DNA from 3 places in the Exiguobacterium sp. SH4S7 genome. Region 3 is predicted to be linked to each of the others. Evidence: riboswitches for the same ligand, from Rfam matches in the RefSeq annotation. Region 3 holds a riboswitch; each other region holds the start of a gene.
What was found. A riboswitch is a leader RNA that binds a small molecule or an ion and turns the genes downstream of it on or off. The one in region 3 is predicted to bind thiamine pyrophosphate.

Region 1: another riboswitch for thiamine pyrophosphate. It lies ahead of thiT (energy-coupled thiamine transporter ThiT); the one in region 3 lies ahead of thiW (energy coupling factor transporter S component ThiW).
Region 2: another riboswitch for thiamine pyrophosphate. It lies ahead of EVJ29_RS03935 (YkoF family thiamine/hydroxymethylpyrimidine-binding protein); the one in region 3 lies ahead of thiW (energy coupling factor transporter S component ThiW).

The regions. Positions count from the first base shown of each region.
Region 1 covers NZ_SJUT01000002.1:159,375-169,117, reverse strand. Annotated here, with positions in the region: gene pknB (Stk1 family PASTA domain-containing Ser/Thr kinase) at 1-135, shown strand, start outside; gene rsgA (ribosome small subunit-dependent GTPase A) at 179-1,063, shown strand; gene rpe (ribulose-phosphate 3-epimerase) at 1,065-1,721, shown strand; TPP riboswitch at 1,741-1,840, shown strand; gene thiT (energy-coupled thiamine transporter ThiT) at 1,915-2,487, shown strand; gene EVJ29_RS04960 (thiamine diphosphokinase) at 2,487-3,074, shown strand; gene rpmB (50S ribosomal protein L28) at 3,132-3,320, opposite strand; gene EVJ29_RS04950 (Asp23/Gls24 family envelope stress response protein) at 3,573-3,935, shown strand; gene EVJ29_RS04945 (DAK2 domain-containing protein) at 3,958-5,634, shown strand; gene sdaAB (L-serine ammonia-lyase, iron-sulfur-dependent subunit beta) at 5,698-6,360, shown strand; gene sdaAA (L-serine ammonia-lyase, iron-sulfur-dependent, subunit alpha) at 6,373-7,260, shown strand; gene recG (ATP-dependent DNA helicase RecG) at 7,247-9,277, shown strand; gene fapR (transcription factor FapR) at 9,363-9,743, shown strand, end outside.
Region 2 covers NZ_SJUT01000001.1:777,659-787,401, forward strand. Annotated here, with positions in the region: gene EVJ29_RS03905 (amidase family protein) at 1-389, shown strand, start outside; gene rlmN (23S rRNA (adenine(2503)-C(2))-methyltransferase RlmN) at 459-1,520, shown strand; gene EVJ29_RS03915 (SMP-30/gluconolactonase/LRE family protein) at 1,684-2,565, shown strand; gene EVJ29_RS03920 (hypothetical protein) at 2,578-2,844, shown strand; gene EVJ29_RS03930 (GTP-binding protein) at 3,180-4,373, shown strand; TPP riboswitch at 4,439-4,539, shown strand; gene EVJ29_RS03935 (YkoF family thiamine/hydroxymethylpyrimidine-binding protein) at 4,619-5,212, shown strand; gene EVJ29_RS03940 (ECF transporter S component) at 5,205-5,780, shown strand; gene EVJ29_RS03945 (ABC transporter ATP-binding protein) at 5,773-7,101, shown strand; gene EVJ29_RS03950 (energy-coupling factor transporter transmembrane component T family protein) at 7,101-7,838, shown strand; gene EVJ29_RS03955 (DUF1643 domain-containing protein) at 7,852-8,439, opposite strand; gene EVJ29_RS03960 (lysozyme) at 8,473-9,156, opposite strand; gene EVJ29_RS03965 (CPBP family intramembrane glutamic endopeptidase) at 9,244-9,743, shown strand, end outside.
Region 3 covers NZ_SJUT01000003.1:402,349-412,091, forward strand. Annotated here, with positions in the region: gene EVJ29_RS08810 (hypothetical protein) at 1-510, shown strand, start outside; gene EVJ29_RS08815 (aminoglycoside phosphotransferase family protein) at 511-1,479, opposite strand; gene EVJ29_RS08820 (hypothetical protein) at 1,524-1,844, shown strand; TPP riboswitch at 1,869-1,967, shown strand; gene thiW (energy coupling factor transporter S component ThiW) at 2,030-2,518, shown strand; gene EVJ29_RS08830 (GNAT family N-acetyltransferase) at 2,553-3,032, opposite strand; gene EVJ29_RS08835 (YcxB family protein) at 3,014-3,517, opposite strand; gene EVJ29_RS08840 (VOC family protein) at 3,611-4,009, shown strand; gene EVJ29_RS08845 (LTA synthase family protein) at 4,122-5,924, shown strand; gene EVJ29_RS08850 (VOC family protein) at 5,966-6,850, opposite strand; gene EVJ29_RS08855 (putative quinol monooxygenase) at 6,865-7,149, opposite strand; gene EVJ29_RS08860 (methyl-accepting chemotaxis protein) at 7,251-8,570, opposite strand; gene EVJ29_RS08865 (MMPL family transporter) at 8,889-9,743, opposite strand, start outside.

The sequences.
Region 1 (9,743 bases), on a different contig from region 3:
ATCACAGAAACGACGACGTATTCCTATACGCTCGTCATTGCTCCGGACGAAGTCGGTACCGCGACGATTGAAGTCGAGGGAGAAGTCGTTCGGACCGATACGGTGACATACGCCCAAGCAAAAGATTCACAATGAAGAGGTGGCGTGCGCGTCACCTCTTTTCTAAGGAGGAAACAGGATGAAAGGAACGATTATTCGCTTGCAAGGTGGATTTTATGATGTCATGACCGAAACGAAAGTTGAAATCAGATGTCGCGCCCGGGGAAACTTCCGGAACCGAAACATTTCGCCCGTCGTCGGGGACGACGTCGATATTCAAGACCAAGGGGACGGGACCGGCTACATCATGGCTGTCGATGAGCGGTCGAACCATCTCGTCCGTCCGCCGATCGCCAACATCGATCAGGCGTTTCTGCTCTTTTCCGTGAAAGAGCCGGCGTTCTCGTTCCATTTGCTTGACCGCTTTCTCATTTTGATCGAATCGAAGCAAGTTCACCCAATCATCGTGTTGACGAAGATGGACTTGTTGCTAGAAGCTGAAAAAGAAAAAATTAGTGCGGCGGCAGCGCTATACCGTTCGATCGGCTATCAAGTCATTGAGACGTCGACCGAAGACGGAGCTGGAATCGAGCTCATCCGCAGCGCGTTCAAAGACAAGACGAGCGTGTTCGCCGGACAGACCGGCGTCGGGAAGAGTTCGTTGCTGAACGCGGTCGCACCGGAGCTCGAACTCGCGACTGGTAAAATTTCGAAAGCGCTTGGCCGCGGGAAGCATACGACGCGTCACGTCACGCTCATCACACTCGCGGACGGGTTCGTCGCCGATACACCTGGATTCTCGAGTCTTGAGTTCCCGGAAGAACTTGAAGTCGAGGAGATGCGTTGGTGTTTCCCTGAATTCGTCTTGCGGCACGATGACTGTAAATTCCGTGGTTGCGCCCATTTGAACGAGCCAGGTTGTGCCGTCAAAGCGGCGGTCGAGGCCGGAGAAATCGCTTCCACCCGCTATGCGAACTATGTTACGTTTATGGAGGAATTAAAAGATAGACAACGGAGGTACTAACATGATTAAAATCGCACCATCGATCCTGTCGGCCGATTTTGCCAACCTTGAGGCAGAGGTCAAAGCGGTCCAAGAAGCAGGGGCCGATTACATTCATTTTGACGTCATGGACGGTCAGTTCGTGCCGAACATCTCGATTGGACTGCCGGTACTCAAAAGTTTGCGTGACAAGTCGGACATGGTATTAGACGTCCATTTGATGATCGACCAACCGGAACGGTTCGTCGAGGACTTCGTTCAAGCAGGCGCCGATATCGTCACGGTCCATGTCGAGGCGACAAACCATTTGCATCGCGTATTGCAACAAATCAAAGGAGCCGGCGCCAAGTGTGGTGTCGTCTTGAACCCACATACGCCGTTGTCATCAATCGAGCACGTGCTCGGTGATGTCGATATGGTATTGCTCATGACCGTGAACCCTGGCTTTGGCGGCCAAGCGTTCATCGAAGCGGTCGTCCCGAAGATCGCGGCGCTCAGCGAGATGCGCCAAGCGCGTCGTCTCGACTTCGAGATCGAGATCGATGGCGGGGTAAATCCTGCGACGGCAAAACTTTGTATCGACGCAGGTGCCGACGTCCTCGTTGCCGGTTCAGCCATCTATAACGAACCGAGCTATAAAGACGCAATCGATAGCATTCGCAACGCGTCTCGTGTATAATCGTCTGTAGAACAACAAATATTGTCGCAAGGGGTGTCACATCTGTGGCTGAGAGGCATGAGCTAACCCTTTGAACCTGTTCCGTTCACACGGACGTAGGGATGTGGCGAAAATGCACGTTGCTACACGATAGCAGCATGGCGTTTACGTCATGCTGCTTTTTGTCGTTCACTCATATCAAGGAGGGAATAAGATGAAACAACGTTTAAAACTACAGGCGCTCATTGAAATCTCGCTGTTCGCCTCGCTCGGACTGATCTTTGACATGCTCATCCCATATCGGTTGCCGCAAGGCGGAGCAGTCAGCTTGGCGATGCTGCCGATTCTCGTGATGGCTTATCGGCATGGATTGAGAGGCGGACTCGCGACAGGCGCGCTCGTCGGGACGCTACAACTGTTATTTGGGGCCTATATCTTCACGCCGGTCCAGTTTTTACTCGACTACACGGTCGCCTACGGCCTCGTCGGAGTCGCCGGCATCTTCGCCGGGCAAGTCAAACAGTCGGCAAAAGACGGCGCCAAGAAAACGCTCACGTTCTATTTGATTCTCGGGGCGTTGATCGGCTCGGCGCTCCGCTACGTTGCGCACGTCGTCTCCGGCATCGTCTTCTTCGCCGAGTATGCGGAAGGACCGGTCGTCTTGTACTCGCTCGGCTATAACTTGACGTATATGTTGCCGTCGTTCCTCGTCTCGGCGGTCGTGATCGTGCTCTTGTTCACGTCGGCGCCGCGTTTCGTGACGCTCGCGACACGGGACATCAGATAATGCGTGTCTTGATTGTGGCTGCGAGCCCGGAAGCGGTCCCTGAGCTTCCTCGGAACGCCGATTACGTCATCGGCGTCGACGGCGGCTATCATACGCTGCTCGACCGTGGGATGAAGCCGGACCTGCTCGTCGGTGACTTTGATTCGTTCACAGGCACCGTGCCGGAGGAAGCTGTCCGTTATCCGTCTGAAAAAGACGTGACCGACCTTGAGATCGCTCTCGAGGCGGCACGAGGGAAAGGGGCGGACGTGATCGACGTGTACGGTGCACTCGGGGGCAGACTCGATATGACGCTCAGCAACGTCGGTCTGCTCGAGGCGTACCCCGAGATGCGGTTGTTCGCAGACGGGCAAGAAGTGCGCCTCGTCGGAAAAGGGGACTATCGTCTCCCGCGTCGTCCTGACCATTACTTGTCGCTCGTACCTTGGAAACGGGCCTCGGTCTCGATTCGTGGCGTCAAGTACCCGCTCGAGAACCATGACGTCGTCAGCCATGAGGCGCTGACGATCTCAAACGAGTGGTCGGCGGAAGAGGCGGATTTGCTCGTTCATAGCGGCAACGTCTTGATTATGTATATAAAGAAATAAACAAAAAAAATCCCATCGGCGCATGCCGCTGGGATTTATTTCGTTCGTGTATGGTAATTATACGCGTTCAACGAGACCTGATTTAAGAGCGCGAGCTGAAACCCAAACTCGTTTAGGTTTACCGTCAACGAGAATGCGAACTTTTTGTACGTTTACACCCCAAGTACGTTTTGTCTTGTTGAGTGCGTGCGAACGGTTGTTACCTGACTTAGGTGACTTACCTGTTACGTAGCATTTACGTGCCATGCGTTTCCCCTCCTTTTTTATGTGGGTTCGTCCTAATAGACACTCGTTTATATTAGCATGGGTTTTTTCACGATGCAACTAGAAAATAACCGGATGACAAGAAAAAAACTTGACATTACGGATGAGGATTTTAATAATGAATGAGGGTTGCGGTTACAATTGACCGAGTTTAGGGGCATGTCCTTTTAATAACTAGGTACTTATTGTAGAATATACTGTAGGAATCATTCCGAATAAAGGAGGCTACTCCATATGGCAATTGAAATGAAGACAACATATGGCAATATTGATATCACGAACGACGTGGTCGCGACACTCGCGGGCGGTGCGGCGATGGAATGTTTCGGCGTCGTAGGAATGGCGTCACAAGCTCAACTGAAAGACGGGATCGCAGAACTGCTCAAACGTGAGAATTATGCGCGTGGCGTTGTCGTACGTCAAGATGGAGAAGACGTACATATCGATATGCACATCATCGTGAGCTACGGGACGAAAGTGTCGGAAGTCGCGTACAACGTGCAAAGTCGTGTAAAATACACGCTCGGTGAAACTTTAGGATTAAACGTTTCGTCGGTAAATATATTCGTACAAGGCGTTCGTCTGACGAATGACTGACGAGAACGAAGGAGGATTTGGTGTGGGGTTAAAACGTTTAGATGGATTGGTGTTTGCGCAAATGGTCGCAAACGGTGCAGCCAACTTGAGCCAAAATGCAGATTACGTGGATTCGCTTAACGTCTTCCCGGTCCCAGACGGCGACACGGGAACGAACATGAATTTGACGATGACTTCAGGTGCGAAGGAAGTGGCCGCACTCGACACAGCGAACATCGCTGACGTGTCATCGAAGTTTGCCCGCGGCCTACTTATGGGGGCCCGTGGGAATTCGGGTGTTATTTTGAGCCAATTATTCCGTGGTTTCGGTAAATCGATCGAAGGAAAGACAGAATTGTCGACACTCGACTTTGCCGAGGCACTCAAACGTGGCGTCGACACGGCATACAAGGCGGTTATGAAACCGGTTGAAGGAACGATTTTGACGGTTGCTCGTGAAGCGGCCGACGAAGCGCTCCGTGCCTCTGAGTCGACGAGCGACTTCAATGAGTTCATGGAGCAAGTGATCACGGAAGCGAAAGCGTCGCTCGAGCGGACACCTGATTTGTTGCCGGTCTTAAAAGAAGTCGGTGTCGTCGACTCAGGCGGTCAAGGTCTCCTCGTCATCTATGAAGGGTTCCTCGCGAGCCTTGAAGGGAAAGAGCTCGAGAAGCCGCACGCACCGGTCATGGATGCCCTCGTTGAGGCAGAACACCATGCTGCGCAAGGTTTCATGTCGACGGAAGATATCGAATTTGGATATTGCACGGAGATCATGGTCCGTTTCCAAGACGAAAAGTTGAAACAGACTCCGTTCGATGAGGACGTGTTCCGTAACGAACTGTCTGAACTCGGAGACTCGCTCCTTGTCGTCGCCGACGAAGAGTTGCTCAAAGTCCACGTTCACGTCGAGACGCCGGGCGACGTCATCACGAAAGGACAACGTTTTGGTGAGCTTGTCGCGGTCAAGATCGAGAACATGCGTCAACAGCATTCGACGATTCTTGAAGAAGAGCACGGTGCCAACCAGCACGGCGTTCAAGCGACTGCCGTCAAAGCGAAAGTGCCTTACGCGATCGTCACCGTCGCCATGGGTGAAGGTGTCAGTGAACTGTTCCGTTCGCTCGGTGCCGCACATGTCATCGAAGGCGGGCAGACGATGAACCCGTCGACGGAAGACATCGTCAAAGCGATTGAAGCGGCGAACGCCGAGCACGTCTTCATCTTCCCGAACAACTCGAACATCATCATGGCCGCTGAGCAAGCGGCATCGGTCGCACCTTGCGGCGTCTCGGTCATTCCGACGAAGACGGTACCACAAGGACTAGCGGCTGCCATCGCGTTCAATCCTGAAGCGGATGTCGAGACGAACGAGTCGGTCATGAAGACGGCCGCAACTACGGTCAAGTCAGGACAAGTGACATACGCTGTCCGTGACACGAGTATCGACGGTGTCGAGATTCGTAAAGATGATCATATGGCGATTGCTGAGAAGAAAATCGTCGCATCATCAAAATCGAGTCTAGAAGCGGCAAAAGCGCTCGTAGATGCACTTGTGGACGCGGATGATGAGATTGTCACGATTTTGACGGGCGAAGGTTCGTCGGCGGAAGACGTCGCAGCACTCTCGGCTTACATCGAATCGAAGAACGATGAGATTGAAATCGAAGTTCACGACGGTAAACAACCGCTCTACTCCTACATTTTTAGTGTGGAATAAGCTGTATCTCAGCCCTGCCTTCTGTATAATGAAGGTAGGGTTTTTTTGAAAGGGGGAAATGCGATGAAATATCGCAGTGTGTTTGATATTATCGGACCGGTCATGGTCGGACCATCGAGTTCGCATACGGCCGGAGCCGCACGGATCGGTCTTATGGCCGGCAAACTGTTCGGCCGAACGCCGGACCTCGCGCGGATCACATTTTACGGGTCGTTCGCCGACACGTATCGAGGTCACGGGACAGACGTCGCCATCGTCGGAGGCATCATGGGGTTCGATACGTTCGATCTTCGCATCCCGCAAGCGCTCGACATCGCGAAAGAGCGGGGAATCGAAGTCGTCTTTGAGACGAGCGACGCGCTCACGGATCATCCGAACACGGCTCGGGTTCATCTCGAGGACGCGGAGGGGACGTTTGAGATCGTTGGGATCTCGATTGGCGGTGGCACGATTGAAATCACCGAATTGAACGGATTCCCGCTCAAGCTTTCCGGCGGTGGACCGGCACTCGTCGTCTTGCATCACGATCGCTTCGGGGCGATCGCGGCCGTGACGGGCATACTCGCCAAGCACGAACTGAACATCGGGCATATGGAAGTGAGCCGTCATGAAAAAGGCAAGCAAGCCTTGATGGCGATTGAAATGGATGAACCGATGCCAAAAGACGTATTAGCGGAACTGGAACGGTTACCTCAAATCGAACGGGTAGCCATCTTTGGGGAATAAGGAGAAACGACTATGTTTAAATCAGTAGAAGAATTAGTACGGACGGCAACGGAACGAAACATCCCGATCTCTGAAGTGATGATCGAGCAAGAAGTCCACGTCAGACGCTCGACACGAGAAGAGGTCATGGCGATGATGGAACGTAACCTTGAAGTGATGGAAGAAGCGGTCGAGCGGGCGATGCAAGGCGTGACGTCTGTGACGGGGCTGACTGGGAATGACGCCGTGCTCATGCAAGACTATGTCCGGTCGGGCAAATCACTTGCCGGTGACTTGATTTTAGATGCCGTCGCCAAAGCGATCGGCACGAACGAAGTGAATGCGGCGATGGGACGGATTTGCGCGACACCGACGGCGGGGAGCGCCGGGGTCGTACCGGGGACGCTATTTGCGGTCAAGGACCGTCTCGAGATGGACCGCGATGCGATGATTCGGTATTTGTTCACCTCGGGCGCGTTCGGATTCGTCGTCGCGAACAACGCCTCGATTTCGGGTGCGGCCGGAGGCTGTCAGGCCGAAGTCGGTTCCGCGACCGGTATGGCTGCAGCAGCCATCGTCGAAGCGGCCGGCGGGACACCGGAACAGTCGGCGACGGCGTTTGCGATCGCCTTGAAAAACATGCTCGGGCTCGTCTGCGATCCGGTAGCGGGTCTTGTCGAAGTACCTTGCGTCAAACGGAACGCCATGGGTGGGGCGAACGCGGTCGTCGCGGCTGATATGGCGCTCGCCGGCATCACGTCCCGCATCCCGTGCGATGAAGTCATCTCAGCGATGTACGAGATCGGTCAAATGATGCCGACCGCCTTGAAAGAGACGGCACGGGGCGGACTCGCCAACACACCGACAGCACGTCGGATCGAACGCAATATTTTTGGAGAGAAAGAAAATGCCAAACAGTGACGCGTTGACGACGCTCCGAGGGGTCGGGCCAGAGATGGCCAAAAAATTAGAGACGATGGGTCTCGAACGAATCGAGGACGTGCTAGAGCACGTCCCGTTTCGTTATGAAAATTATAACAGCGGTACCGTGACGACGGCAGTCCACGGGGACCTCGTCAAATGGAGTGGTACCGTTCAAGCGGAACCGCTCGTCCGCTATTATAGTAAAGGCAAAAATCGACTTCAGTTCCGGCTGTTGTTAGAAGAGCGCTACGTCGTCCATGTGACGATGTTCAACCGCGCTTTCTATAAAGACAAATTGGCGCTTGGTGCGACGGTTACGGTCAAAGGGAAATGGGATATGAACCGGATGACGATCAGTGCGACCGATCTCGAGTTCGGTGAGCTCGCGGACGGGTTACAGCCGATCTATTCGCTTCGGGCCGGATTGACGCAAAAGAATTTCAGTCGAATCGTCAAACTCGCCTTCGATCAGACGACGACGTTTGAGGACCGACTGCCGGAATCAATCCGCTTGCGTTACCGCTTGGAGGACCGGGCGTCGATGCTCAGAGGGATGCATTTCCCTGATTCGATCGAGATGTACAAACAAGCGCGCCGCAGTTATGTGTACGAAGAATGCCTGCTCTATCAATTGAAGCTTCAGGCGTTTCGAAAGATGGAGCGTTCCGGGAAAGGGAGGGCGCTCACGCTCGAAAAAACGCAACTGAACGAGTTCGTCAAGCGGCTCGCTTTCCCGTTGACGGGTGCACAGACGCGCGTCATTCGTGAGATCGTGAGTGATATCGAGAAGCCTGAACGCATGAATCGCCTGTTGCAAGGGGATGTCGGGAGCGGGAAGACAGTCGTTGCCGCGATCGCCTTGTATGCGACAGTGAACGCGGGTTATCAAGGCGCGCTCATGGTGCCGACCGAAATTTTGGCCGAGCAGCATGTCGCTTCGCTTGAACAACTGTTCGAGCCGTACGGGATCCGTGTCGCCTTATTGACGAGTTCGGTCAAAGGGAAGGCGCGCGCTACGTTGCTCGAAGCGATCAAAGCCGGTGACGTCGACATCATCGTCGGCACGCACGCCTTGATTCAAGGGCCGGTTGAGTTTTCGCGTCTGCACTTGGCGATCACGGACGAGCAACACCGGTTCGGCGTCGAGCAGCGGAAAATGTTACGAGACAAGGCCGATCTTGCGGACGTCTTGTATATGACGGCGACGCCGATTCCGCGGACGCTCGCGATCAGCGCGTTCGGGGAGATGGATGTGTCGACGATCGATGAGATGCCGGCAGGCCGGAAGCCGATCGAGACGTATTGGGCGAAAACGGATCAAATCGACCGGGTGCATACGATGGTCGAGCGCGAACTGTCACTCGGACGTCAAGCGTACGTCATCGCGCCATTGATCGAGGAATCCGATACGCTCGAAGTCGAGAGCGCAACTGAGTTGTATCATTTACTCAATGAGCGATTCCCGAACTATGCGGTCGGACTCATGCACGGAAAACTGTCGAGTGCCGAGAAAGATGAAGTGATGAAGGCGTTCGCTGACAACTCACTGCAAATTCTCGTGTCGACGACGGTCGTCGAGGTCGGGGTAAACGTGCCGAACGCCTCGCTCATCGTGATCCACGATGCGGAACGGTTCGGTTTGGCCCAGCTCCATCAGTTACGGGGGCGCGTCGGTCGAGGCGCACATCAATCTTATTGTATATTAGTAGGAGACCCGAAGTCTGATGTCGGGAAGCTCCGCTTGAAGACGATGACGGAGACGAACGACGGATTCGTGTTAGCGGAAAAAGATTTAGAACTCCGCGGCGCCGGCGACTTCTTTGGGACAGCCCAAAGCGGGTTGCCGAGTTTCCGTGTCGCCGACCCGGTCCTCGACCTCAAAGTGATGGAAGTGGCGATGCAAGACGCCGTCCGCTTGCTCGGCAGCGAGACGTTTTGGCAGGAGTCCTCGTACAGACCGCTGCGTCAATACTTGAAGCGACTCGACTTACTTGTCGGCGAAAGGTTAGAATAACACTTGAAAATTAAAACTAAAGAATATATACTGCTATTAGTACCAGGTATTAAGTTCTTTAGGGAAGAGTTTAGGAGGGAACTGAATGCGGGTACCTAAGAAGGAGCGGCAACGCTTACTGCAAGAAACGATTGAACATAACCCGTTCATTAAAGACGACGAACTGTCGAAGCAGTTCGCCGTCAGCATTCAAACGATCCGTCTTGATCGGATGGAGCTTAAAATTCCTGAAGTCCGGGAACGGATCAAGCATGTTGCTTCAGAGCACCTCGATGAAGTGAAGTCGCTCGCAATGAGCGAGGTCATCGGTGATATGATTGACTTGAAACTCGACGAATCGGCCATCTCGGTTCTCGACATGGAAAGAGAACACGTCTTTAGCCGCAATGAGATCGCCCGTGGACACGTCTTGTTCGCTCAGGCCAACTCGTTAGCGGTGGCGCTCATCGACGACGAACTGGCGTTG
Region 2 (9,743 bases), on a different contig from region 3:
TCAAGGACTTGATGGACTGGAACAAGCTTCACCCGGAAACGATCCCGCACGGACAAGTTACGTTCGAGAAAGCGAATCAGTTATCAGGGCGTTTGACCGAGTCGAGCTACCTCGAGCGACGCTTAGCCGACGTCCGGCACGCGAAAACGGACGGCCTCGATCGTTTATTGATGGAACAAACGCTTCACGCCCTGGCGTTGCCACACGACTTGAATTACGATATGGCGGCGAAGGCAGGGCACCCGACGGTCACGATCCCATACAAGCTCAAACAGAGCGGGGCACCTTTCGGGCTGTCATTCACGGGTACGAGCTATGCGGAACGAGACCTCATCCGTATCGCCTACGCGTTCGAACGCCACGTGACGCGTCCGATCCCGCCTATGTAAGAACGTTGCACCTGTCGCTCACGTCCGCTACAATGGTACGTATGCGGATTGAAGAAAGGACAGATTACAATGAAATCATCTATATATGGGCTGACATTTGATCAGCTGTCGGACGCTTGCGTATCTTGGGGATACAGTGCCTACCACGCCAGACAAATATGGGACTCGCTTTACATCGACCGTGTCAGACGGCTCGACGAGATCGCGGTTCGTCCCGAAGTTCGCGAACAGCTTGAGGCGAACTATGCGCTGACGACACAAGAACTGTTCGTCAAACAAGAAGCGGGTGACGGCACGGTCAAATTCTTACTTAAACTGCACGACGGGCATTATATCGAAACGGTGCTCATGCGCCATAAGTATGGACGTTCCGTCTGTGTGACGACACAAGTCGGGTGCAACATCGGCTGTAGTTTCTGTGCGAGCGGCCTCTTGAAAAAAACACGCGACTTGACGGCGGGTGAGGTCGTCGAACAGATCATGACCGTTCAACACTATTTAGACGAGGTCGGTGAAGATGACCGCGTCAGCCACATCGTCGTCATGGGAATCGGGGAGCCATTCGATAACTTTGATAACTTGGTCGACTTCCTCCGTGTCGTCAAAGACGAGCGCGGTCTCGCGATCGCTCCTCGTAAAATCAACGTCTCGACGAGTGGGCTCGCCGACAAGATCTACAAGTTCGCCGACCTTGACCTGCGCATCAACTTGGCCCTCTCGCTGCACGCGCCGAACGATGCGCTGCGGACGAGAATCATGAAGATCAACCGGGCGTTCCCGCTCGATAAACTGATGCCGGCGATCCGCTACTACGTCGAGAAGACGAATAAACGGATCACGTTCGAGTACATCTTGCTCTCGAAAGTGAACGATTTGCCGGAACATGCCGAAGAACTCGCGGCGTTGATCGATGACATCAAAGACAAGTCTTACGTCAACTTGATCCCATACAACCCGGTCAACGAGCACATCCAGTACGAACGGAGTACGACCGAGGACATCATGGCGTTTTACGACGTTTTGAAAAAACGGGGCATCAATACGGGCGTGCGTCTCGAGCACGGGACCGATATCGATGCGGCGTGCGGCCAATTACGCAGTAAACAAATGAACGTCGAAGGCGCCAAATAAACGAACGCTCCGAATCGAAACCGATTCGGAGCGTTTTTATCGTGCCCGGGCGTATAATGCGTCAGATGAGAAATATCTTTAAACATTTTTGTGAATGATGAATAGTCCTTACCCCCTCAGGGAATAGTCTTTTGATATCAAAGCAGAGAGTGGAGGCAATTCAATGGAGACAGTAAACGCTACGTTATGGATTCGAGTCAGAAACACGCTCGGGGAAGGGCCTTGCTGGGACGCTGAACTGAAGCGGTTCTACTGGGTCGATATCGAAGGGCACGCGCTCTGGTGGTACGATGAGAAAGAAGATGAATTATCTTCGTTTGATATGGGACAGCAGGTCGGGTTTGTCGTCCCTAAAGTGACCGACGGCGTGATCGTCGGATTGAAGGATGGTATCTATGAGTGGGATGAAACGTCGAAACAACTCGATAAACTCGTCGAACTTGATGACCCGGAAGGTGTCCTTCGCTTCAACGATGGGAAAGCCGACCCGTACGGTCGTGTCTTCGCCGGGACGCTCCACTTAAAAGACGAGTCTGAGCAGGCGACGTTGTTCCGCTTGAACCGCGACGGCACGACCGAGGTCATGTTGAGCGGATTGACGTTATCGAACGGGTTGACGTGGTCACCTGACCATACGTCGTTTTACCATATCGATACGCCGACCGAGACGGTTCGCAAGTTCCCGTTCGATTTGAAAACGGGCACGCTCGGGGAAGGTGAGGTCGTCATTGATTTCAAGAATGAGGACGGGTTCCCGGACGGCATGACGTCGGATGAAGACGGCTTTTTATGGATTGCCCACTTTGCAGGCGGGCGCGTCACGCGGTGGAATCCGGAGACGGGTGAAAAAGTGCTTGAAGTCATCGTCCCGGCGCCGAACGTCACGTCGTGTAGTTTTATCGGGGATGACTTAAAACAATTGGCGATCACGACGGCACGGGAAGGCATGGACGACGAGGCGCTCGCCGCTCATCCGGATGCGGGTTCGGTCTTCAAGATCGATACGGACGTGAAAGGGATGCCACTTTATCGGTTTGGACGTTAAGGAGGGACGGCTATGGTGAAGCGATTGCTCGTGCGAGCGGGAATCGGATTGGCACTAGCGGCGGTGGCTCGGGTCGGGATTCAAAAGTTATTGGACGACCGGGCCCGGAAAGAAGACCATACGTATCTTGAACCAAAGTGGGACGAGACGCCGAGTGTGGATGCCGATAAGGATGATGACGAGGTCGGATTGACGCAACTCGATTCGATTTACCGGGCCGAGTGGCAGGCGAACACGTATCCTCGCTCCGAGGCGGAACGGAAAGCGTTAGAAGAATAACTGGTACGAAGAACATATCCAGAGCTTTTTCTTCGGCCGTCGGGGCCTCAGAAAAAGACAAATGGCCGCTAGATGGCGACCGTTTGCGTTGCTCGTTCGATGGCGCCCCGACTCCTGCAGGAAAGCAAACCAACGGAGACCCAGCAGCGACGTGAGTCGCGATGCGGCTCCGGGATTGCCTGCGGAAAGCGTGGGCGCTGGAAGGACGAGCGATAACAATCATGTTAGTCAACAAGAAAACACGCTCCTTTTGAGCGTGTTTTTTTGTTGACAACGGACGTGATCCCGTTCATTATCTAAAAAGTAATGATTACGATTTAAAGGTGGTATACATCATGAAACGAATTCCGATCACAGTCTTGTCCGGATATTTAGGAAGTGGCAAGACGACGTTGCTCAATCATATGTTGAACAATCGGGATGGTAAAAAATATGCCGTCATCGTCAACGATATGAGCGAGCTGAACATCGATGAGCGATTGATTGACGGGGCAGGTTTTTCACGGACGGACGAGAAGTTGGTGGAGCTGTCTAACGGCTGCATCTGCTGCACGTTGCGAGAAGATTTACTCGAGGCGGTCAGCGAGATTGCGAACGACCGACAGCTCGACGGCATCATCATCGAGTCGTCAGGTATCTCGGAACCGATCCCGGTCGCGCAGACGTTTACATATGCGGATGACGCCTTGGGTATCGACTTGACGAGCCGTGTGTATGTTGACGCGATGGTGACGGTCGTCGACGCATATCGATTTTTAAAAGACTTCAACTCGGGCGAATCGCTGCATGAACGGAAACAGGCTGTCGACACGGGTGACGTCCGGGAAGTCGTCGATTTGCTCGTCGATCAAGTCGAGTTTGCCGACATCATCGTCCTCAACAAGGCGGACCGGGTCACGGAACCGGAACTGCACGAGATCGAAAGTCTGTTGCGCGCGTTAAACCCGGCGGCGCGACTTTTGACAAGTACGTACGGGAACGTATTGTTGTCCGACCTGTTAGACGTGAACTTGTTCGACTTCGACCAGGCGATGCATGCCGCCGGATGGATCCAAGAGCTCGAGACAGACGACCATACCCCTGAAACCGAAGAGTACGGCATCAGTTCGTTCGTCTATCGCCGCCGCCGTCCGTTCCACCCGGAGCGTTTACATGCGTGGATCGAACAGTTCCCGGAAGAAGTCGTCCGGGCGAAAGGTTTTTTATGGATCGCCTCACGGAACGACATCGCTTGCCTGTTCTCCCAAGCGGGGTACGCGTCGACGCTCGAACATGCCGGCCGTTGGCTCGCGACGCTTCCTGACGCGGAACGAAAGCAGATGTTCGCCGCCGAACCAGAGCTTGAGGCCGATTACATCGAGCCGTACGGCGACCGCCAGACGGAGCTCGTCTTGATCGGTCACCGAATGGACCGCGTGCGCGTCGAGCTTGAACTTGACGCCTGTCTACTGTCAGACGAAGAGATGGCGTCAGACTGGACAACGTTACGGGATACGCTTCCAGGAAACGGAATCGCGACGTTTTCATGATTTAACCGTTTACAATTCAGAATCGAACGGCTATACTTTTGCTTGCATGAACAACCGCATACATTGGACTACACTAGGGGTGCTTCGGCTGAGATGTGAGCATGGCTCCAATCCCTTATAACTCGATCCAGGTAATACTGGCGTGAGGAAGTGTGGCACTTTTTCTGATGGATTGATGATTGGATAAGTGGCCGCATTCTCATGGATGCGGCTTTTTTGTGTAACCAAATAAAGGGGGAATCATCATGAATCAACAATGTGGAACGAGCCCGATCGTCGGGTTCCGCTTTACGCTAAGCCCGATGACGTCAGAGTTCATACCGGTCATCAAAGGAGCACTCAAAGAAACTGATTTAAGCAACGTCTGGAGGCACACGGACGATGTGTCGACCGTGATTCGCGGTCGGGCCGAGCACGTGTTTGACGTCGCGAAAGCAGTCTTGTCACACGCAACGAAGACAGGGACCCACGTCTCGATGAGTGGAACGTTCTCGGTTGGCTGTCCGGGTGACACAGCCGGGGACAATCTGCTCGACGTATCGAGTGAACCTGTGAACGGGCGGGTAGGTGCGCAATACGTCTCTTCACAGTTCGCGCTCTACCCGCTCGGTGATGATGATTACATGGACATCATCTATGAAGAGATCGATTTCGCGAAAGCACGGGGTGTGTTCAATGACGCGATGCATTATGCCTCAGGAATTCACGGAGACATCGAGCCGGTGTTCGCGTTTTATGAGGCGACGTTCAACCGTGTTCGCGAGAAGTCGAGCCACGTCGTCATGTCGGTCACGTTCAGTGTGAACAGTCCGTCACACGAGGGACGCATCGATGCTTAACTCATGGAAGTTGAAAGAAATCGTCTTGTTGTCGATTTTATCGGTCGTCTTTGCCGTCGTCTATTTGGCGTTCGTCCATGTGGGGAACTTGTGGGCCGGCTTGATCGGGCCGATCGCCTATGAATGGATTTTTGGGATTTGGTTCATCGTCTCGATTATTACCGCCTACATCATTCGAAAGCCAGGCGCCGCCTTTTTGTCGGAAGTGCTCGCAGCGTCGATCGAGATGATGATCGGCAATGCGATCGGTCCGCGCATCATCCTCGTCGGCATCATTCAAGGACTCGGCGCCGAAGCGGCGTTCGCACTAACCGGGTATAAGCGGTATGACTTGTGGGTGCTCATGCTCGCCGGATTCGGTGCGGCAGTGACGAGTTTCGCATATACGTACGTCATGGGAGGTCTCAGCGCGCTCAGTCCGACGTACGTGGCTTTGATGTTCGCACTACGGGCGACGAGCGGGATGCTCATCGCAGGGATCGGCGGGAAGATTTTGAGCGACTTGTTGCTTCGAACGGGTGCGCTAGAAGGGTATGCCGTCACCCGGCAGAGGAAGGCACATGGTTGAGACCGAGCGTCTGGCGTTTCGTTTCCCGGGGGAAGAACGCGACGTATTGACAGATATCACACTTCGTCTTAAGGACGGCAGAACGCTCATCACCGGGGCGAGCGGGTCGGGGAAGTCGACTTTGTTCGCCTTGTTCAATCGGCTCTACCCGGACAACTGTGATGGGATTGTGACGGGGCGATTGCATCTATTCGGTCGGTCCTATGCCACGTATCGGCCTGGCGAGGTGAATCGCCGCGTCGGGACGGTGTTTCAAGACCCGGACAGCCAGTTCGTCATGCAGACGGTAGAGGAAGAGCTGATTTTCACGCTCGAAAACTTTTCGGTCGCCCGAAGCGAGATGATGGACCGTGTCTCAGCGATTTTGCACGAGTTACATTTGTCCGATTATCGCCACCGCACCATCCATGATTTATCAGGGGGCGAGAAGCAGCAAATCGACGTCGCCTGTGCCTTGATCGGATGTCCGGAATGGCTCTTACTCGACGAGCCGCTCTCACACCTCGACCCGGCGACGGCACGTCGGTTCGTTCGCTGGCTCGACAAGTCCGCACGGAACGTCAATATCGTCGTCATCGAGCATCGTCCGTACATGTGGGGCGACTTCTTTGACCGGCACCTGGAACTCGTGAACGGAAGGATCGCAGGCGATGGATCGTTCGTCGTTCAACCGGATTATACATTTACGCCGATTGAAACGACACGGGGCACAAACACATTATTTCAGATACCGAAAGTGAATCACAAAAAGTTTCAACTTGCAGCGAGCAAAATCGCAGTGGCCCCCGGGGATGTGATCGCCATCCTCGGTCGGAACGGCAGCGGCAAATCGACGTGGCTAAAAAGCCTGGCGCGGCATCACCGTGAAGTCGGGCTCGTCCCGCAATCCCCGGCGCATTTGTTTGTGACGAGTGACGTGTCGCGGGAACTAGCATATGGACATAACCGTTCAATCGAGGACATGTTGGCACGCCTCGGGCTTGAACGTCTGCGTGACGCCCATCCACTCTCACTCAGTCACGGTCAAAAACGGAGACTCGCCATCGGGGTGATGCTTCTGTCGGGTAAACAACTGCTCGCGTTTGATGAACCGACGGCCGGTCAAGACGAGGCATCACTTCGAGCGCTCCATGCATTGATGGCTGAACGAGTCCGTGCGGGGCAGACGGTCTTGTTCGTAACGCACGATCTCAGTTTCGCCCGTGCCGCGAGCACGTATTATTTGATGAGTGACGGGAACTTGAGTGGGCCGTACGATGCGTCGATTTGGGACGACTCGGACTTATTGCGGGCCCACGGACTGTTGACGGAGGCGTTTTGATGACGTTTCACGAGATGAACCCGACAATCAAGTTCTTGACCGTGACGTGTCTCATGTTCGGTCTCGCCTTCGTGTACAACCCGTGGACTCCGCTCGTCGTCTTCTTCGGCACAATCGCCCTCCAATTCATCTTTTCCGACGTGAGCTGGAAGCGATGGGGACTGTTCATGATCCCATTTTTACTGACCGCGCTCGGGACGCTTTGGACGACGCTCGTCTTCGGCAGAGAGGCGAGCGGGCAAGTCGTGTTCTCGCTCTTCGGCAATGATGTCACCGAGGAGAACGTGTTGTTGGCGGCGACACTTTCGCTTCGGGTCCTCGCCTTTACGGTCCTGTCGCTTCTGTTCACGCTGACGACGGACCCGAAGCGGTTCGTCTACAGTCTGATGCAGCAGGCGAGATTGTCTCCGAACATCGCCTATAGCGTCTTCGTCGGCTTTCGCTTTTTCCCGATTTTAAAGATCGAACTGATGCAGCTCTATGAAACGCATGCCTTACGTGGCGTGCGCCTCGACACCCGGATCGATCACGTGCGGCACATCCCGAAACTCCTAATCCCGCTTCTTGCCGGCGCTATCCGTCAAGCCGAGCGGATCGCGTTCTCGATGGAGGCTCGGGGATTTACGGGTGAACATCGTTCCACGTACGAGGTGATTCCGGTCACGCGAAACGATTTTCTGTTGGCGTCACTCTTGTTCACGCTGTTCGGAGTAAGTGTATGGATCGGCGTGCGATAAAAAACAGGACGACTCATTTCGAGTCGTCCTGTTTTGTCTCTTTCAAGATCTTAAATTTCGGTTTGATCGATTCGTTATTGAACGCTTCGAGTACCGTATTTTCATTGGCCATGCGAATTTGTTGCGGTTCGCCTTTTGACGTCGTACCGATACAATACATGCTCGCCTCGTGCTCGGCGAATAACGTCTTGTACAGTGTGGAATGGTGCATGAGGCGCCCAGGCGAACCCCAACCGACGATGATCATGCCGCCGCTCGTCTCGACCTCGTCGAGCGTCTCTTCCACGTAATGAAAGTTCACTTCGTCGAGTTGAGACTCGACGTAGGGTAGGTTGTCATTGATGGCGAGCGTCGGGACGAGACTGATGACGCGCATCTCGCGGATCGGTTTGTCCAAATGGTTCCGCATGAGCATGTAGGCGCGTTGAGTCGTCGTACCAGATAAAAATGCATCGCTCATCCGTGGAGAATAGATGATGACGGCACAAATCACCCCATCGACGACGTCGGTGAATTCATACGTTCGCATGTAACGCTTTGTCTTGTCTTCGTTAAATATCGATTTGACTCGAATCGTCACTTCCTCGATATGCGTGTTCATGTTGTTTCCTCACTTTAACCAAGTAGTGCCGGGTCATGCCCAGCCTGCGAACCAATCGAGATACCGGATCGTATACCGGGCGACCTGCTGCGTCGTCGTCGTCGCGTCACCAGGCAGTAAAGACAGCTCGTCCTGATACTGCTCATAAAAGGACATGACGTCTGACACGTACTGGTCACTCCGGTTGTATTCAAAGATGGCGTTTTGAATCGAGTCGACTGAATCAGTCGTCTGCCCGCCGTGCTCGCTCAAATAGTAAGCGGCGGCATGGGCCGAGTCGACCAAACTATGAGGGTCGGCCTTGCCGTCATCATCCCCGTCTCGGCCTAAGCCGCCGTACTGCTCAATCAGCGTCAAGTCGGTCAAATCGACTTCGTCTTCCGGGACATCACCTTTTTGGTCATCCGTATCGTACTGCCAACCGAGCCACGTCCGCGGCATAAATTGGAACGGTCCGATCGCGCCGACCGAAGAGCGCATCGATGAACTGTGCGAGAAGATCGTCTCGACACGGTGGACGGCGGCGAGTAGCCGCCAATCGACGTCATAGGTGGCCGCGGCTTCCTTGTAGACGTCTTGGTGGACCGCCGGGATACCGTGGTCACCGTAATAGGCCCGGTAGAGGGCGTTGTTCACTTTATCATGTTGACCAAACCAGCCGATTGCGCCGAGGCACAGCACGATCACAAGCATTACGCCGGTCAGTCGCAGCATCATTCGTTTCAAGATTCCGCCTCCTAGCTTTCTAGACAATACCCGAATAGTGTAGCATATAGCTAACAGGAAGGACAGGAGAGGATATAGATGCTTGAACAGGTCGTCTTTACGATTATTCTTGCGTATTTATTGATCGTACAACTATTCAACGCCCGGCTCGTGAAGCCGATGATCGAGGCGCTCGGGAGAACCCGTGTCTATGAAGAGACGATCAAGTCGGCATGGGGGCTGAGCCTGCTCTTACTAGCGCTCGTCTTCTTGTTCCAAGTCCCGCCGGAAGCGGTCGGTCTCGGGTTCGCGCCGCCGGATGGGGACGGGCGCGCCTGGCAGTATTTCTTCTTTTCGACCATAGTCATCTCAGGTCTCATCGCGTTCTATTTGCTCGTCAAGACGTCGGCCGCGTTACGGACAAAGCTTCGGCCGTTTTACGGGCTTGAGATTGAACGATTGCTCCTTCCGCGCACGACCGACGAAGCGAGGGCGTGGGGCGCAGTATCGTTCACGGCCGGGGCGACCGAAGAGTTCATATTCCGCGGCGTCCTCTTGTATACGATTTCTTTATACACGGACGTCCCGGATGCGACGCT
Region 3 (9,743 bases):
ATCGCCGGGGACGGGATCCATCATACATACGCCGATATTTATCCGTTCAAGCTCGACGACGGCACGTACGCGACCGTCTATGAGAATGAAGACGGTGAGATCGCCAACGGTCCCGAGTCGGTCGCACCACTCTTTTGGCAAGAAGAGTCGTTCACGCAATTCGTTGAGGAGATTGAGAAGCGCAAATACGGGACGAGTGCCCCCCCGACCGACGTCACATTGACGCAAGACGAGTTTCAATCGATTTACGACCGCCATGCCTACACGTCAGCGCTCATCGTCGAGCTCGACGAATGGGGAGTTCAAGTCGCACGCGACCCAATCGAGAACGTCATCATTGCCGGGAACGGCGTCAAGGAAGTGACGGCCGACTTGATCGTCTTTGAGATCGAAAACGGCTACGCTATCGTCTACGACCAAGACGGTGAGATTTTGAAAGCACCGGAGTCAATCGCCCAGCTGTTTTGGAACGAGACGGATTATGAAAACCTGCTCGAGAAGAACGAGTGATCACGTACCGCGACGTTTCAAGTCCCGATACTCGAGGAACAAGTTGAGCCATTGGGCCGGTTTATCGGCTGACTCGGACGGATCATACCGATAGTTGGTCACATATACATGCCACGACAGCGCCCGATACACGCAACCGAGCTCTTCAGCGATCAACAAATGGCGCCATAGCACGTCCCGAGGCGCTACACCTTCCCACTCAGCCAAGTAGACGGTACGCATCTTCTGAATCTGTTCATACCATGCGACTTCATCGTCTTCTGGCAACAAGTCGTAGAGCGCGTTCCAAAACACACGGACGCTGAAGAACGGATGGGTGACGGTCGCATCGCCCCAATCGAGAATACATAAGTCATCCGTCTGTTTGCGCCAAAAGATGTTGCCGCCATGTAAGTCGCCGTGCTCGAGACTCATCGGCACCCCAGTCGCGAGCTCGTCGCACATGGTGAGGAGTTCGTCTTGGAGCGCCAGCACCGCCTCTGCCTTATCTCGATCTAACCCCGTACATAACTCGGGTAAATACGTCCGTATCTCTTCTTTTAGACGAGCCGGACGCCGGTCCGGGATACCGTAGGCCAAAAGCGTATCCGTGTAATTCGCTTCTTTTCTCTGTAGTTTCGCATATTGACGCACAGCCGCTTTGTACCGACTGTGCTTAGGGTATTCACGAAGTGCATACCCGCCGATGTCTCGCATAAGTAGCCAGTTGCGTGTCGCGGCAATGGCGATGACCTCCGGGACGAGTCCCGGATGCCGTTCGGCTAGATGCATCGACAGTTCAGCCTCGCCACCACTGATTGCTGTCACCGCCTTGGCGTAGTAACGGTCTGCCCCGTACTCTCCATACATCAAGTATGTCAAATCGGTATCTTTCACAACCCGCCACGTCACGCCTGGCACGTGACCATCGAGCCAGTGCTCGAACTGTTCACGGTAAGACTCGTCACGCCATGGGATGGCATCCCTCACTGACCTCACTTCCTTTCACCACACTTCGTTTAGGAGGAAATAATATGGACGTTGTCTATTATTCATACCCGGTCGATGCGCTACTCTATATGTATTTAGGTGCGACGGCTGTCTTCAGCTTCATAATTGGTCTAGTCGTTCGCCGTGTGTCGAGACGTCCAGATATCAGCTTTTGGACGACGATCGTGCTCAGCTTTGTCGGACTATGTCTTTCACTCGGCTGGTTCCGTAACGCCTCGGTCACCGTATTTATGGGTACACTCCCGTGGGTCATCAATCTCATGTTTTCCCTGTTTTTATACGCCCTGTATAGCGGTATCATTTATTTCATCTTCCGACCGCGAAAAATTGAGGCAACAAAATAACGTTATGCTATACTCAAACCAATAAACGACCACTAGGGGAGCCTTCGGGCTGAGACGGCAACTGCCGGACCCTTCGAACCTGATCTGGCTCATACCAGCGTAGGGAAGTGGCTTGGATACGTCTGTCTGTCCACGCCACTTTTCCACTTGGAGAAGTGCGTTTTCATTTTGAAAGGAGACACTTCATGCGTATTCAACAACTCACTTGGATGGCGATGCTCATCGCCATCGCCATCATCGGCTCCTTATTCATCTCCATCCCGACCGGTGTCGCCCGGGCCTATCCGGTGCAACATATGGTGAACGTCATCGCCGCCGTCACCGTCGGTCCGATTGGTGCCGTCCTCGTCGCGTTCGTGACCGGACTTGTCCGTGTCATGACCGGGACCGGGTCGTTGCTCGCCTTCCCAGGTGGTATGATCGGCGCCTTGCTTGCTGGACTATTTTACGTGCGGACGAACCGGGTCGCTTTCGCTGCGCTCGGTGAAGTCATCGGGACGGGCGTCATTGCCTCGCTCATCGCCGTCCCATACGCGAAAATCTTAATGGGTTCTGAGTTTGGGGCGCTGTTCTTCTTCCCGGCCTTCCTCGCCTCGAGCATGACTGGAGCCATCCTCGGCTGGATCGTCTTGGCGCGGGTCAAACAGTTGCGTCCGCTCACGGTGAAGCGATAATTGAACAACAACCACCAAAACAGGGACGGCCGACTTAGGAAGGCTGTCCCTGCTTCACGTGATACACCCAAATCTCTTCCCCGTTCGCTTCATCAATCAAGCCACTGTCCTCGAATCCGCCCTTCGCATAAAACCGTTTCGCCGGTTCATTCGTCGGATGGAGGCTGAGGATGAGGTCATCGACATCAAATCGCTCTTGCATCCACTCAATCGCAAGTTGCAAAAATGTTGACCCGATGCCTTTCCCTTGCTCATCCATATCAATCATAAAGCGGTCGAGCCAGACGTAACGCTCCACCTTGTTCTCGGCCCCGACCATCATGAAGCCGACCGGTTGATTGTCTCGACAGAGCGCGTAGCACGTCCACGCGTACTTGACGTCGACGTCCATCTCGCGGAGCGATTCCGCGTTCGTTTCGATAAAGCGGGCCTGACCAGGTGCGACGGTCAAGGCGACGACCGCATCCAAGTTCGTCTCATCAATCGGTTGAATCGTCAACGCATCGGTAGCCATCGTTGTACCTCCTCCATGTCCTGCCCGCGTTTCGGCAAGATGTAGGCGCTGACCGACGAGTTATACAAATACACATAATCGGCTTCCTCGACGACTTCCTTGATGCCGCTCCATGAGACTTTCGTCTCCCCGAACGCATTTTTGTCACGAAGACCGTCTTCATCCAGATCCATCGTATGCGGGCCGATCATGCCTTCATTGCTTCGTTCTTGAATCATCCGCTTCGTCTGTTTTCGGATATGCCGTTCAAAATACTTCGGATAATACAGAAACCAGATGAGGCTGATGACGCCATACACCCCAAACAGCCACCAGCTCGTATCTTGAAACAATGTCGCGAACGTCAAAGCGCCACCACCTAAAATGATGACGGGCCCGATGATGCGCTGCAGGAATAGCATCCTCTTCCCTATCTTTGAACGTCTAATATGACTCAAGTTGAAGTGAATGTAGTCTTCTTCCGTCAATTCGTATTGGATTTCCATATGTATCCCTCCTCGGTGTCGTATACGTCTTCGTTCAAGAAAAGTTCCGCTTCAGGCTCCTATTCGCTAAAATGAAAGCAAAGGAGTGACACGATGAAACAAATCCACCATCTCTGTATCCAAACGCCCGACTATGCGGCGTCAAAGCAATTTTATGAAACGCTCGGTTTTGAGCTCGTCCAAGAGTCACCCAACTTCCATACCCGGGCGTTCAACAGTTGGCTCAAGCTCGGCGACTTCTATATCGAACTCCAGACGGCGAAGACCGACGAGACGTTATCGCCGTATTCGAAACATGCGGCCGGACCCGTTCACTTCGCCTTGTACGTCGATGACCTTGAAGCGGAAGTCCGTCGGCTCGAGGCGCTCGGTGTCACGTTCTTGCCGAAACATGGCGGCAACATCTACTTCGTCGTCGATGGACATTTGAGCAAACTAAAAGCCCCGGAAGGCACGATCATCGAGCTTCGGGACACATTTTTGATCAAGTGAGGCGCTCGCCTCGCTTTTTTTCGTCCGTATCGCACACCCCCATGTTTCCCGCCACCTACGAACAGGTACATGAAAAAGAATACGACGTGTACGTACCGTTTGGAGGCTATTTATGAAATATCTTGATTATTGGAGTTATCTGTCACTATCACTTGCCAAACTATTTTTATTCAGCGTCTTGACCGCGAGCGCGTTCAACGTTCATTTTTTACTCGTCAATATCGGGATGATTCTCATGATGACGAGCTGGGCTCTACTCGTGAAGACGAAAACACGGCGCTGGATTTTATTCGCCTCGCTGTTTCTACACAGCACACTCCTCATCTCCGACGTCTGGTATTACCGCTATTTCGGCAATCTGTTGTCGGTCGCGCTTTTGTCAGACGTTGGTCAGATGGGCGACGTCGGCGGCGGCTTCCTGACGTTGATTCAACCGACCGACTTTCTATTGTTCGCGGACCTGGTGCTTTATACCGCTGTCCTCGTCTATATGAGAAAAAGACCTGCGCAAGTCACAGGAAAAAACCGCCGGATCGCCGCTGCCGGTTTTGTCATCGGCTTGGCCGCCTTCGTCGTTCCATTAACCGTCAGTCAGCCGAATGATGACGAGCAAGCACCGATTTCGAACATGCGTGAATATTACGAGTACGGCTTTTGGGGGTATCACGGCCTCGACTTATTCCGTGGCATCGGCGACCAACTCGGCTTCGGAGACGGCTTAACCGCACAAGAAGAGACGCGGCTCGGTACCTCGACTCCAACCGACGTCGAGACAACGGCTGATACGAACGTCATCATGCTGCAGCTCGAGTCGTTCCAGACGTCGGTGATCGGACAGACGATCAACGGACAGGAACTGACACCGAACTTGAACGCGCTTCGTGACGAGATGTTGTACTTCCCGAACTTCTATCATCAGACGCACGAAGGCCGGACGTCGGATGCGGAATTCACGGTCAACACCTCGCTCTATCCCGTCAAATCCGGTTCAGTGTACACCCAGTACGGTGACCATACGTTTGACGCCTTACCTGAACGTTTGCGCCAAGCCGGCTATGATACGGCCGCGATGCATGCGTTCGATAAAACGTTTTGGAACCGCGACAACGTCTACGACAATATCGGCTTCAATCATTTTTTCAGCAAAGACGATTACCCCGCTCAGGACGTGATCGGCATGGCACTTAACGACAAAGACTTCTTGACCACTTCCGTCGAAGCGATGGACACGTTAGCAGAACCGTTTTATGCGTTCATGGTCGCTTTGACGAGCCATACGCCGTACGACATTCCGGAAGAAGAGAAGCGTTTGGACTTGACCGGATATGACGATCCGCTGCTTCAAAACTATTACCATACCATCCATTACGTCGACGCGGCCGTCGGATTGATGGTCGATCAATTGAAGGCGAACGGGACGTGGAATAATTCGTTAGTCGTCTTTTATGGCGATCATGACAGCGGGCTGACCTCAGCAGGTGACGAGATGGCCGAGCAAGCGAACGCCGATTCGGCCGTCGAACTGTTTCAGCTCGACCGTTCTGTTCCGCTCTACATCAAGCCAGCCAACTTGAACGAAGGTCGAACGATCGAAGCGAGCGGCGGTCAAGCGGACATCGCCCCGACCATCCTAGAGTTGCTCGGGATGGAGCCCGCCTACATGCTCGGTAGCACATTGCTCGACGACGAACCGAACTTGACCGTGTTCCGTAACGGGTCGTTCCGGTACGACACGCTCTACTATGTTCCCAACTTGACCGAACCCATCGGAAACGGGACGTGTTACGCGGTCGAGACAGGAGACGAGCTACCGCTCAGTCAATGTGAGCCTTTCATCGACGAAGCGGCCGAACAGCTGCGTCTGTCCGATACGATCATCGAGAAAGACGCACTCTCTAAAAAGATACGCGAATAAAACCATGCCGCCCCGATTCGTTAAGGGCGGCATGATTCATTTCAATATACTTTTCGCAACTCGGTCAGATCGATCTTCTTCATCGGCAAGAACGCTGCCGTTACCCGCGCCAACTGTTCCGGCGTGCCGGTCGTCAGCATCTCTTCCATCTCCCACGGCACGATTTGCCAGCAGACGCCGTAGCGGTCCTGTAGCCAACCGCATTGTTCGGCTTCAGGTACGGACGATAGTTCATCCCAATACGCATCGATTTGGTCTTGTGTCTCACAAAACGCGATCAGCGACTGCATCTCGTTGAAAGCGAACTGGTGATGCTCGGCACTGTCCATGACGACGAACTCACGTCCAGATAAGACGAAACGGGCGTAGTTCAACTTCCCTTCTAATTCTGGGCCATCGTCTTTATCGTAACGGATCATCTGATCGTCGAGGACGTAAGAGTCCGGAAATACCGTGACCCAATCGTCCATCGCCGCCTCGGCCCGACCGAACGCCTCCCCGACGAATAACAGACACGGGGTCACCGTCTGGATGTCCATGCCACCGTTGTGCATGATTTGCCAAGAGACGCCGTGCTTGTCTTTCAACCAACCGTAACGTTCACTAAAGTCGTACGTGTCGAGCGGCGTGAGCACGTCAGCACCGTCCGATAACTTGTCCCACAGCGTATCGACTTCTTCTGACGTCGGGAGCGAGACCATATAGGAGAAGGACGGATTCCGCTCCTTCAAGTTACCGGCACCGAGCAGTTGAAAGAACTGACCAAAGAGTGAGACCGTGACGACCGTCGTCTCGCCAGGCGGAGTGTCGATAAGTTTCGTCGTATAGTCGACGAATGAATCCGGAAATATCGAGACGTACCAATCGGCAATCGCTTCGACGTCTTGCTCGAACCAAATACACGGAATAATCGGTTGCGTGATCATCGGACTGTCTCCTTTCAGACCTCTTGCAAACGGTACACGTCACGGACGGCGAGTAACGTCTCGGCAGCTTGCCGATACGCTTGGTAGTGGGCTGAGTTGATATGATGGTCGAGCGCCGTCTCGTCCCGATACTTTTCATAGAACACGAACGTACCCGGCGCATCGATTGACTCGTGTAACACGTAGGTGAGGCACCCTTCTTCCTGCCGCGACGGCGGGATGACCTGATCGAGTGCTTGACGCAACTCACTCTCTTTGCCCGGGTGAGCCTTTAAAATAGCTGTGATCGTAATTTCCATTGATCGTTCCTCCTCATTTTAGGACTGACGCAAAACTTTTCCCGTTTTAGAAGAGATGTATACGCAAATGGACACGCCTATTTTTAAGGCGTGTCCATCATTTAGACGAGTTCGTTCGCAATCTCGTTCAATTCTGCAATTTGATCCTTTAACGAAGTCAACGCCTGTTGCTGCGACGTCGTCAACACATGCACGTCTTGACCGTTCTCTTCGAGAGCTGTCATCAGTGCTGACATTTGGCCCGTCACTTGATGGACTTTGTTCAGTTCTGATGCGACGACTTGGAGCTGGGTCGATGTCTCATCCACCGTGCTCGCGACCGTCCCTGTCATTTGAATCATGGAGAGAATCGACGTCCCACTCTTACGGACTTGCTCTTCCTGCGTCGACAAACGTTCTGTACTGCCATCGATCGCCCGTTCCGTCACTTGTACCTCTTGCATGACGAGTTGGATAATATCATTGATTTGAGATGAGGCTTGGGCGGTTTGAGCCGACAAATTTCGAATCTCGGACGCGACGACGGCAAACCCTTTCCCGTGCTCACCCGCTCGCGCCGCTTCAATTGAGGCGTTGAGCGACAGGAGGTTCGTCTGAGACGAAATCTGCTGAATCGTCCCCGTAATCGTCCGTACTTCTTGGAAGCGCTCCGCCAACCCTTTAAACGCATGATTGACTTCACCGATACTTAAGTTCAGTTCAGCGAGCGACCGTTCTGTCGAGTCCATGTTTTCATGCGAGACGTGAGCGTCCTGCAAGACGCCACTCACTTGAGACGTTGTCTCCTGGAGCTGCTGCTGCATTCGTTCAAACGCCTGTACAGTTGAATGGATTTGTGAAGCGACAGTTTGGATAAGACCTGCCTGTTCAGATGTCCGTTTCGTCATCGAACCGATTTGTTCTGTCACTTGTTCCGAAGCATTTGTGACTGAATCGACTGAATCACGCATCGTGAAGACAGCTCCGTGAAGCGTAGTCGCACTCGCTGTCGTTTTCGCCATTGTCAGCTCGATTTCCCCTGCATGTTGTTCTGCTTTCTCTTGCTGCGCGAACGTCTCATGCAACAACTTTGCGCCAAAGAACGACACAAAGTACGCGCCAGACAAAGCCATTGTGAGCACCGTGAACCAAATGACGAGGTCGAGCGGCGTTGCAAATGAAAAGCGCCCGGTTAACACAGCTACGACCGAGACGATCAGCGCGAGCATGCTACCGTACAGTACAAGATGCCGATTCAAGTAGATCAACGTCAATACGATGTAAAGAAAGACGACATTTTGAATCGCCGCACCTGGTAGCGTCAAGATAATCGCTGAAGCCGAAATGTACATCAATGTGACGAGCCCATACTTCAACCAAGCATGCTCTACATAGAAGCGATGGCCGAGCCATGATCCAATCTGAATGACACTCCCCACCACAATAAAACTGACTGCGTCTTGTCCGGCGAGCTCCCCGATCCAGTACAAAACACCCATAATCGGATAAGAGAGGAAAAATAAAACGATCAACATACGAGATACTAACAACGAACTTATTTTTTCAAAATGATTCACCATGATTGTTGCCTTCTTTCAGTAGAATAGAGATCTACACTATACTTCGGTGCATTTTTTCCAATATGAAGTTTGTTTTTCGCTATTTTTATTACATTGACTAAACAAATAAAAACTGTCCCTCAAATTGTCATTTGTACTTAACAATTGAGGGACAGTTTAATTGAATGACGTCTTGTTCAGTCATTTATTCTTTCGTTTGAACGGCCACCAGACACCATCTCCGAACGATACGGTGATCGCCGGGATGAGAAGTGGCAGCACGATCAACCCGTACAACAACAGACCGGTGATGACGATTGTCGCGATCTGGACGAGGCTGAGTACACCAGACGGAATCATCGCCCCGAACGTCCCGGCGAGGATGACGGCCGCCGTCATGATGACCGTACCCATCTTCGTCATGGCGTGGACGAGGGCGTCACGCACCGTCATCCCGTTAATCGATTCTTCACGGAACCGATCGAGTAGGAAGATCGAGTAGTCGATGCCGAGCGCGATCAACATGACGAACCCGAAGAACGGTACGGCCCAGCTGATGCCGTCATAACCGAGCCCTTCAACGAAGATGAGCTCCGTTATCGCCGCTGACGTGTAGTACGTGAGCAACAGTGACCCGATCATATAGAGTGGCATGATCATCGAACGGAATAGTACCGTCAAAACGACGAACAGCGTCACGAGCATGATGGCGACGGTCCGATTGAAGTCGTTTGTCGATGTCTCGTTTAAATCGCTGTTAATGCTTGAAATCCCGGCGTAACCGATGGTCGCGTTATCAAATGGGGTGTCCGTGACGACACGTTCCATCGTCTGTTTCAACGTTTCGACCGTATCGATTGCTTCCGGCGAGTACGGGTCCATATCAAGGATGACCTCGAGTTGTGTCGCCGTCCCCTCGTCGAACACGTAACGTTCGACGGCCGGGGCAAACTCGTCTGACGTGAGCGTTCCTTCCGGTAAATAGACGCCCGTATCACGCAGGCTGTCCGCTTCACTGAGTGCCGAGAGGAACGCCACCGCGTCGCCAAGACCGGT